Regions from separate parts of the Pseudarthrobacter niigatensis genome, predicted to be linked through region 1. Evidence: riboswitches for the same ligand, from Rfam matches in the RefSeq annotation. Region 1 holds a riboswitch; each other region holds the start of a gene.
What was found. A riboswitch is a leader RNA that binds a small molecule or an ion and turns the genes downstream of it on or off. The one in region 1 is predicted to bind thiamine pyrophosphate.
Positions count from the first base shown of each region.

Region 1 (2,194 bases):
GTGCACTCCAGCAGCTCCAGTTCGGCGACGGCGGGCACCAGCGCCTGGGCATCGCGCAGCAGCTGATAGACGCCCCCGGCGCTGACGGCATCGGACAGCGCGTCCTCGCGCTGGGTGGCTCCGATGACCACGGTCCCGTCCTGCCGGGGAACGATGTAGACGGGGACACCGTGCACCAGCCCGCGCACCGTGGACGTCACAAGGGGCTGGAGGTGCTGCGGAACGGCGAGGCGGAGGATGTCTCCGTGTACGGGGCGCAGGGGCAGGTCGAGGCCGTCGGGCAGGCCGCCCAGGTCCCCTGCCTGCAGCCCGTTGGCCACGATCGTTTCCGTTGCCAGGACGGTGCCGCCGCCAGCCAGGCTGGCGCCGACGACCCTTCCGCCCTCCCACAGCAGGCCGCCGGCCCGGTCCGGCACGGCGTACCCTTCCACCGCCCCTGCAACAGCCAGGCCAGGCTTCCCGCGGACGGCACCGGCGAGGGCCTGCCGCAGGGCAGCCAGCAGGCGGCGGGGATCAACCTGGTGGTCCGCAGGCGTGTCAAGGGCGCAGGCTATCGCGGGGCTGAGGAGTGGCTCGCGTTTGCGGGCGTCCCGCACGGTGAGTGGTTCCACGGCAAGTCCGTTGGCCTGCTGTACGGCGCGGAGGTCCATCAGCGCGCGGCGGTCCGCGGCGTCGGCACCCACGGCGAGAGTCGGCGTCGTCAGGTATCCGGAACCGGAGGTGGCTCCTGCGATGCCTGCGGCGAAACCGGGCCAGCGGGAGGAAGCGTCAAGCATCAGTTCCAGGAGGTCCTCCTCCTGGTAGTGCAGTTCGCTGACGGGGGCCAGCATTCCTGCGGCGGCCCAGCTGGCACCGCTTCCGGGCGCGTCATCGATCAGGGCCACGGAGCGGCCGGAGCGCTGCGCCTCCCAGGCGATGCCATGGCCCACCACTCCGCCGCCGATGACGGCGACGTCCGCGCGGACCGTGGAACGGGGGGCACTGGACGGCCCGGCACGATGGTCAACGGGAGTGCTCATAAGGTTCCTTCCCTACGCCGGCATTATCCGGATCAGGTCAAGCGGTCGGCTCTGACGCCCTCTCAGCCCGGCGCTTTGTGACAGCTGCCGCGGGCTCCCGCAGTACCAGGCCAGTTTAGAGGAACTAGGCTTGCAGGCATGAATGTGTCCGCTTCCTCCCTGCCCGCAGGCCCCCACGCTCCAGCAGCCCCGGCCGGCATAGCCGAAGTTGCCAACGCCGGCCACAACGACGCCCTGAAGGCGGCCCGCCTGTACCTGTGCACCGATGCACGCACTGCGCACGGCGACTTCGCGGAGTTTGTGGACGCCGCGTTTGCCGGCGGCGTGGACATCATCCAGCTGCGGGACAAGACCATCGAGGCCGCCGAGGAACTGGACCTCCTGGCGGCGTTGAAGGAGACCGCGGTACGCCATGGCCGGCTGTGGGCCGTCAATGACCGCGCCGATATTGCCGTGCTGTCCGGGGCACCGGTGTTCCACATCGGCCAAAAGGACCTTCCGCTGGCTGCGGCGCGCACGCTGGTCAACGGCAACGCCGCCATCGGCCTCTCCAGCCACACCACGGGCCAGGTCGACGCCGCCCTCGCTGCAACCGGCGGCCCGTCCGGGCTGGACTACTTCTGCGTTGGGCCGGTATGGGCCACACCCACCAAACCCGGCAGGGCCGCCGTCGGGCCTGAACTGGTGAAGTACGCCGCCGATGCCTCCGGGCAGGCCGGGGATCCGGTGCCGTGGTTTGCTATCGGCGGCATCGACCACGGAAACGTCCGCGAGGTGGTGGCGGCCGGTGCACGCCGGATCGTGGTGGTCCGCGCCATCACCGAGGCCGCCGACCCCGCGGCAGCCGCTGCCTCGCTCCTCGGCGCGCTGGACGGCTGAGACTGCTTAATCCCGGGACTTGGCGCTACGCTGAATTTTGTGTCGCATCATCGGTTGGCCCCTAACGTCCGTGACCACAGGAACGCCTTGGAAGAGGCGCTGGGCCTGCTGCGGACCGAACTTGAGCTGCCCGGGCCGTACCCTGCCGACGCGGTGGAAGACGCCCGGGCCGCCGTCGCGGCGCTGAAGCTGCCGTCCTACGACCTGACCGCCGTCGAGTTCGTGACTATCGATCCGGCGTCCTCCACGGACCTGGACCAGGCAGTCTTCATCGAACCGGACGGCACCGGCTACCG
Region 1 is NZ_JAUSTB010000002.1:111,670-113,863, reverse strand. It holds gene thiO (glycine oxidase ThiO) at 1-1,019, opposite strand, end outside; TPP riboswitch at 1,011-1,130, opposite strand; gene thiE (thiamine phosphate synthase) at 1,158-1,898, shown strand; gene J2T23_RS03650 (RNB domain-containing ribonuclease) at 1,938-2,194, shown strand, end outside.

Region 2 (2,194 bases), 350 kb from region 1:
ATGATGGAGCCGCCCCGCGAGACAATACCGGTGACGCGGTTGGCGGTGAGCGGGACATAGCGGAGCAGCACGCCCGCGTGGATGGTCATGTAGTCCACACCCTGTTCGCACTGTTCGATCACGGTGTCCCGGAAGATTTCCCAGGTCAGGGCGTTGGCCTCGCCGTTGACCTTTTCCAAGGCCTGGTAGATGGGGACGGTTCCAATGGGCACCGGGGAGTTGCGGATGATCCACTCCCGCGTGGTGTGGATGTCATCGCCGGTGGACAAGTCCATGACGGTGTCCGCGCCCCACTGGGTTGCCCACTGCAGCTTGTCCACTTCCTCGGCGATCGAACTCGTCACGGCCGAGTTGCCGATGTTCGCGTTGATCTTCACCAGGAAGGCCTTGCCGATGATCATGGGCTCGGATTCCGGATGGTTGATGTTGTTGGGAATGATGGCGCGGCCGGCAGCCACTTCGCTGCGCACCAGTTCCACATCGCAGTTCTCGCGCAGCGCCACGAACCGCATTTCCTGCGTGATGACGCCCTGCCGGGCATAGTGCATCTGCGTCACCGTCCGGCCGTCGACGGCGCGGCGGGGCACGGGCTGCGCGCCCTTCCACTCCGCGGAGGCGGCTCCGCGGCGGACGGCCGAGCGGCCGTCGTCCAGCAGGTTGCGTTCCCTGCCGCTGTAGGCCTCGGTGTCTCCGCGCGCCACGATCCACTCCGCGCGGAAAGGCTCCAGGCCGCGGACGGGGTCGCTTCCCGGCCCCGCCGTCCGGTACGTCCGGAACGGTGCGTTCGGCTGGCCGTTGGGGGACGGCTCAAGGGCAATTTCCGTCACCGGTACCCGGATCCCGGACGCCTCATCCGCGAGGTAGGCGAGGGAATGCGACTTCAACGACTGGGTTTCCGGCGGCATTGACGCGCCACCGGGCACCCTGTCAGACGGCTGGAGGGCAGGGTTCAATTGGGTGTTTTGCGTACTCAAGGGAATACTCACTTCCTTCGCCGGCATTACCCGGACAGGTTCAACGGTCGCAGGCTGCGTCAGCCCGATCTCAGCCCCTGCAAGGGCACCCGTGTGGTCAGGAACGAAGCTACCACAGGCGCCTGGAGCGGCCTTGTCATAATTGCGGTGCTAGCCTGGCCGGGCATCGAAAGGAGCCCCATGGCAGGCATCATCCACTTCCGCGGCCCCGTCCTGACTGCACCGGACACGGTGCGGCACGGGCTCTGGTCCGTGGACGGCAGGCTTACGTTCAGCCGGCCGGCGGCTGCTCCGGACCGGGTTTTGGATGGCTGGGTGCTGCCGGGCTTCGTGGACGCCCACTGCCACATTGGGCTTGGGGCCACTGGTCCGGTCGAGCCCGCGGCGGCCAGGGACCAGGCGGAGGCGGACCTTAGCGCGGGAACCCTGCTGGTCCGGGACGCGGGCTCGCCGGCAGATACCCGCTGGATGCAGGGCGGAGTGGACTTCCCGGTGCTGATCCGGGCCGGGCGCCATATTGCCCGGACGCGCCGCTACCTGCGGGGCTTCGCCGAGGAAGTGGAACCCGAGGGCCTCGTGGAGGCCGTCCGGAAGCAGGCGCGCGACGGCGACGGCTGGGTCAAGCTCGTGGGGGACTGGATTGACCGGAGCGCCGGCGACCTGTCGCCGTCCTTTCCTGCCGCCGTCGTACGCGATGCCGTCCAGGCGGCACACGACGAAGGTGCCCGGGTAACAGCGCACTGCTTCGCCGAAGATACCCTGGACCAGGTGCTGGACGCGGGCATCGACTGCGTCGAGCACGCTACCGGGCTCCTTCCCCGCCACGTGCCCCGGTTCGTGGAGCAGGGCGTACCGATCGTGCCCACGCTCATCAATATCGCCACCTTCCCCGACATTGCTGCGCAGGCGGAGCCCAAGTTCCCGCGTTATGCCGCCCACATGCGCGCCCTCTGGGAAGGCAGGATGGAGCGGGTGGCGCAAGCCCATGCCGCGGGTGTACGCATCTTTGCCGGTACCGATGCCGGCAGCGTGATACGGCACGGCAGGATCACGGACGAAATCCTCGCCCTGCACGGCGCCGGCCTGCCCATGGAGGCGGCCCTGGACGCCGCCTGCTGGGCAGCCCGTGCGTGGCTGGGAGCGGACGGGATGGAGGAGGGTGCCCGCGCCGACGTCGTTGTATGCCGGGAAGACCCGCGGGCGGCACCGGAGACCATTAC
Region 2 is NZ_JAUSTB010000002.1:465,404-467,597, forward strand. It holds gene thiC (phosphomethylpyrimidine synthase ThiC) at 1-974, opposite strand, end outside; TPP riboswitch at 970-1,077, opposite strand; gene J2T23_RS05180 (amidohydrolase family protein) at 1,155-2,194, shown strand, end outside.
Region 2: linked by a shared signal. The riboswitch ahead of thiC (phosphomethylpyrimidine synthase ThiC) and the one ahead of thiO (glycine oxidase ThiO) in region 1 are both predicted to bind thiamine pyrophosphate.

Region 3 (2,194 bases), on a different contig from region 1:
GTGCTGGCTGCCGACGTGCTGCTCGCAATCCTTGCCGGGGCGCTATGCATCGATATGGCGGTGAACCGGCACCTGAACAACCTGATGCTGGTGGTGGCCATCTCCGTCATCGGGTTCATCGGTTCCGTGACCGTAGCCCGGTTCGTGGCAGACAGGAGGGTCAAGCCCAATGAATCCTGACTTCTTCCGGCCCGACGCCTGGATCGACCTCGCCTCCGCCGTGTTCATGGTGGTGGGTGCCCTCATGTCCCTGGGCGCCGCGATAGGCCTGCTGCGGTTCCCGGACCTCCTGAGCCGCATGCACGCCGCCACGAAGCCGCAGGTGCTGGGGCTCTTCCTGCTGCTGGCGGCCATCGGGCTGCAGCTGCGGACGTGGTGGGTGTGGCCGGTCCTGGTGGTGGCGTGGATCTTCCAACTCCTCACGGTGCCCGTGTCCGCCCACATGGTGGGCCGTGCCGGCTACCGCACCAAGCACCTGCACCGGGAACTGCTCACCACCGATGAACTGGAAGCCGTGGTGCAAAAAGCCGCCGCCGAGACTGCCCGGAAGGACAGCCCCGACGACGGCCGGTAACGCTGGGGCACGACGCTAGACGATGTCCTGGGTCTTCGCGAAGCGGGTGATGGCGCGCTGGGTGCCGCGGTTGGCCAGGACCTGGATGATGGCACTGACCGACGCCGAGATCAGCGCAAAGGTCAGCGCCGAACGCAGGCTGGTGGGTACGTCCTCGTGTTTGCCGGTGGGCGGCTTCTGTCCGGTGGTCTTTTCCCAGATGGCATTGACCAGTTTGGTACCGGCGAGGCCTGCGCCGAGGCTCACGCCCGTCCCGAGCAGTTTGATGAGAAGGTTCATTCCAGGTACTCCTTGCGGGCGGAAAACGGACTGCTCCCAGCCTAGCCGGTCATATCCGGGTGATTGGCGCCGGCAGCCCGCAATCCAGCCCGGCCAGGTGTAAACTTGACCACGCCCAACCGGGCACAACAACAAGCGTTACCCACACCAAAAGCAACACTAAAAACGACAGGGGAGCGCCGCCGTCGGACAACCTGGCATTAGCCGGGCACCGCAGGTGGGCGCTGAGAGTGCGGACAGCCGCAGACCCTCGAACCTGATCCGGTTAGTACCGGCGCAAGGGAGTCGAGTTCTCAAAGTGTCGCGGTTCCACGGCCACAGGCCGCCGGCCGGGTCCACTTTCCCCTCCTGTTTCCCAGGAGGACCACATGAGTACTGCAGCAATCAAGAAGACCACCAGCAAGTCCTGGCGCGTCGTGGACATCGTCGTCGCCGCGCTGGTGGCCATCGCAGGCGGCGTTATTTTCTGGGCATGGGACCAGGGTGCCGCCGCCCTGTCCGCCCCCATGAACGCAGCCTACCCACCCCTGACCGGCCTGCTCGCCGGGGGCTGGATGATTCCCGGCGTGCTGGGAATGCTGATCATCCGCAAGCCCGGGGCGGCCCTGTTCTGCGAAACCGTCGCCGCCACCGGCGAACTGCTGATGGGTTCCCAGTACGGCGCCTCGGTCCTGTTCTCCGGTTTCATCCAGGGCCTGGGCGCGGAAATCATCTTCGCAATCTTCGTCTACCGCAAGTTCAACCTGCCCGTGTCCCTGCTGGCAGGCGCCGCGGCCGGATTCTTCTGCGGCCTGAACGATTCGTTTGCACCGTGGGGCTGGAACATCGCCTACTCCGGCGCCGACAAGCTGGCCTACATTGTCCTCACCACCATTTCCGGGGCCATCCTTGCGGGTGCCCTGGCCTGGGTTGCCACCCGCGGCCTGGCACGCACCGGGGTGCTGAGCTCCTTCGCGTCCCGCAAGGCCGCAACGGAGCCCGTCTTCTCCTGATGGCACCCACCCAGGACTCCGGCGCGGTCCGCCCCGCCGCCGTCACCGCCCGTGGCTGGGGCTGGCGGCATGCCGGCCGGGCCAAACCCGCCGTCCACGGCCTTGACCTGGACATCGCCCCCGGGGAGCGGGTGCTCCTGCTCGGCCCCTCCGGCGCAGGGAAGTCCACGCTGCTGCACGCGCTGGCCGGCGTCCTGGGAGACATCGACGACGACGGCGAATCAGGCGACGCCGACGAGTCCGGTTCGCTCCGGGTGGACGGAGCCGCGCCCCGCGCCCAGCGCGGCCGCGCCGGCCTGATGCAGCAGGACCCCGAAACGCAGGTGGTCCTCTCCCGGGTGGGGGACGA
Region 3 is NZ_JAUSTB010000003.1:99,374-101,567, forward strand. It holds gene J2T23_RS05685 (MrpF/PhaF family protein) at 1-180, shown strand, start outside; gene mnhG (monovalent cation/H(+) antiporter subunit G) at 170-574, shown strand; gene J2T23_RS05695 (DUF4235 domain-containing protein) at 590-853, opposite strand; TPP riboswitch at 1,014-1,154, shown strand; gene J2T23_RS05700 (ECF transporter S component) at 1,222-1,845, shown strand; gene J2T23_RS05705 (ABC transporter ATP-binding protein) at 1,845-2,194, shown strand, end outside.
Region 3: linked by a shared signal. The riboswitch ahead of J2T23_RS05700 (ECF transporter S component) and the one ahead of thiO (glycine oxidase ThiO) in region 1 are both predicted to bind thiamine pyrophosphate.

Region 4 (2,194 bases), on a different contig from region 1:
GCACCTGCCGTCCATGTCCACACCGTCCAGCCGGACCCGTCCGACGCCGAGCGGCACGCCAAGGCGGAGGCAACCAGGCTTGCCCTGGCGAACATCGCCGCTGCCGCCCATGCGGCCCACCTGCACGACGACGAGGTAGCGGCTGCCCGGCAGGTGCCGGCCGCGGAGCCTGCGCAGGTACCCGTTGAGGAGAAGCACGACGCCGATGCCCCGGCACGTCCCGCAGCCGTCCTCACGTTCGGCGGCGAGGAAGTCCCGCTTCCGTTCGTGGAGCACGCCGGGGAACAGCATCCGAAGCCTGCCCTGACGCTGGACCGGCTTGCGGAAGCATTCGCACACCTGGGCCAGCCGGCTTCCCCTGTGGGGCATGCGCCTGCCAATCAGGCAGAGGCTCTGCAGGCAGCAGAAGAGGCAGCACCGGAGCAGCCGGCCGGCGCAGGGGCGGCGGGAGCCCGCGCCGGTGCCGCTCCTGAGGCGTCCCCTGAAAAGGACTATTCGGACCACACGCTGGAGCAGTCCCGGCAGCGCCGCCCCCGGCGCCACCGGGCCGCCAGCCGTGCCCAGGGTGCCGCCAACGAGACCGCCGTCCAGCACCATGAAAACGTCCAGGCTGATGCCGGTGGGCACTCGCACGCAGCGAAGGCCCCCGAACCCGCGAAGGACCAGCCGGAACCGCGGAAGGCGGCCGAGGAACCCATCATCCTCGGCGTCGGGGTGCCTGCCTCGGAACTCTAGGCACAGGAGCTTCCAGCCAGGAATCCCCGTCCTGCGCATCGGTCCACCCGGATTACCGGGGGTACCGTGCGGGGCGGGGATTCCTGCCGTTGCGGGATGGCCCATTTTTGCGGCGGCCGTTGTTACCTTTTTCCGGGTGCGGCGCACGGGCTAGGGTAGGAACCGACACGGGGTGCCGCGCAGCAGGCCGGCTGAGATCCAGACCCGTTGAACCTGTCCGGCTAGTACCGGCGAAGGGATGTCTCTTGTCTTCGACCCTTTCCATGCCCCTGCCAGCTTCCTCCGCCGCCGGCACCGGGCTGCCAACCGGCCGGGAAGTCCCGCGGGTCCTGTCCATCGCCGGCTCCGACCCGTCCGGGGGCGCAGGCATCCAGGCCGACCTGAAAAGCATTGCCGCCCACGGCGGTTACGGCATGGCTGCCATCACGGCGCTGACGGCGCAGAACACGTGCGGTGTACAGGCAGTCCACGTTCCTCCCGCAGCCTTCCTGGCACAGCAGCTGGACGCGGTCAGCGATGATATCTCCATTGACGCCGTCAAGATCGGCATGCTGGGGGACGAGGCCGTGATCCGCACTGTCCGGCACTGGCTGGAGAAGGTCCGTCCCGCCGTCGTTGTCCTGGACCCGGTGATGGTGGCCACCAGCGGCGACCGGCTGCTGAAAGAGTCCGCCGAGGCCGCCCTCCGGGACATCTTGCCCCTGGCCCACCTCATTACGCCCAACCTGCCGGAGCTTGCCATGCTGGTGGGCGCGGATCCAGCAGACAGCTGGGCGGCAGCGCTGGAGCAGGGGAGGCGCCTGGCGGATGCCACCGGCGCCACCATCCTTGTCAAGGGCGGGCACCTGGCGGGTGCGGACTGCCCGGATGCGCTGGTCAATACGGCAGGCCTCCTGCCAGGGGAAGTGGTGGAGGTGCAGGGAAACCGCATCGACACGCGCAACAGCCACGGCACCGGCTGTTCCCTGTCCTCCGCGATAGCCACCGTCCAGGCACGCCTTGGCGACTGGGAGGCATCGCTCCGAACGGTCAAGCCATGGCTTGCCGGCGCCCTTGAGAAGTCGGAGCAGCTTGAAGTGGGCCGGGGAAACGGCCCCGTGCACCATTTCCACCACGTGCGGCCGGCCCTCGCGGAAGGCGCTTTCGCTGCCCGGCTGTGGACGGAAGCCCAGCAGGACCTGGCCGACATCTACGCCCTGGACTTCATCCACGGCCTGGCCACCGGGGACCTGGCCGAGAAGGATTTCGCCTACTACCTGGCGCAGGATGCCCTGTACCTGAACGGCTACTCCCGGGTCCTTGCCCGGGCGAGTGCCCTGGCCCCGTCAGAAGGGGAGCAGCTGTTCTGGGCCGGATCATCGCAGCAATGCCTGGAAGTGGAGTCGGAGCTGCACCGCTCGTGGCTCAGCACCCGCCCCGCCCAGGGCGGACTCGGCCCCGTCACCAAGGCCTACGTGGA
Region 4 is NZ_JAUSTB010000001.1:64,881-67,074, forward strand. It holds gene J2T23_RS00320 (Rne/Rng family ribonuclease) at 1-735, shown strand, start outside; TPP riboswitch at 894-991, shown strand; gene thiD (bifunctional hydroxymethylpyrimidine kinase/phosphomethylpyrimidine kinase) at 999-2,194, shown strand, end outside.
Region 4: linked by a shared signal. The riboswitch ahead of thiD (bifunctional hydroxymethylpyrimidine kinase/phosphomethylpyrimidine kinase) and the one ahead of thiO (glycine oxidase ThiO) in region 1 are both predicted to bind thiamine pyrophosphate.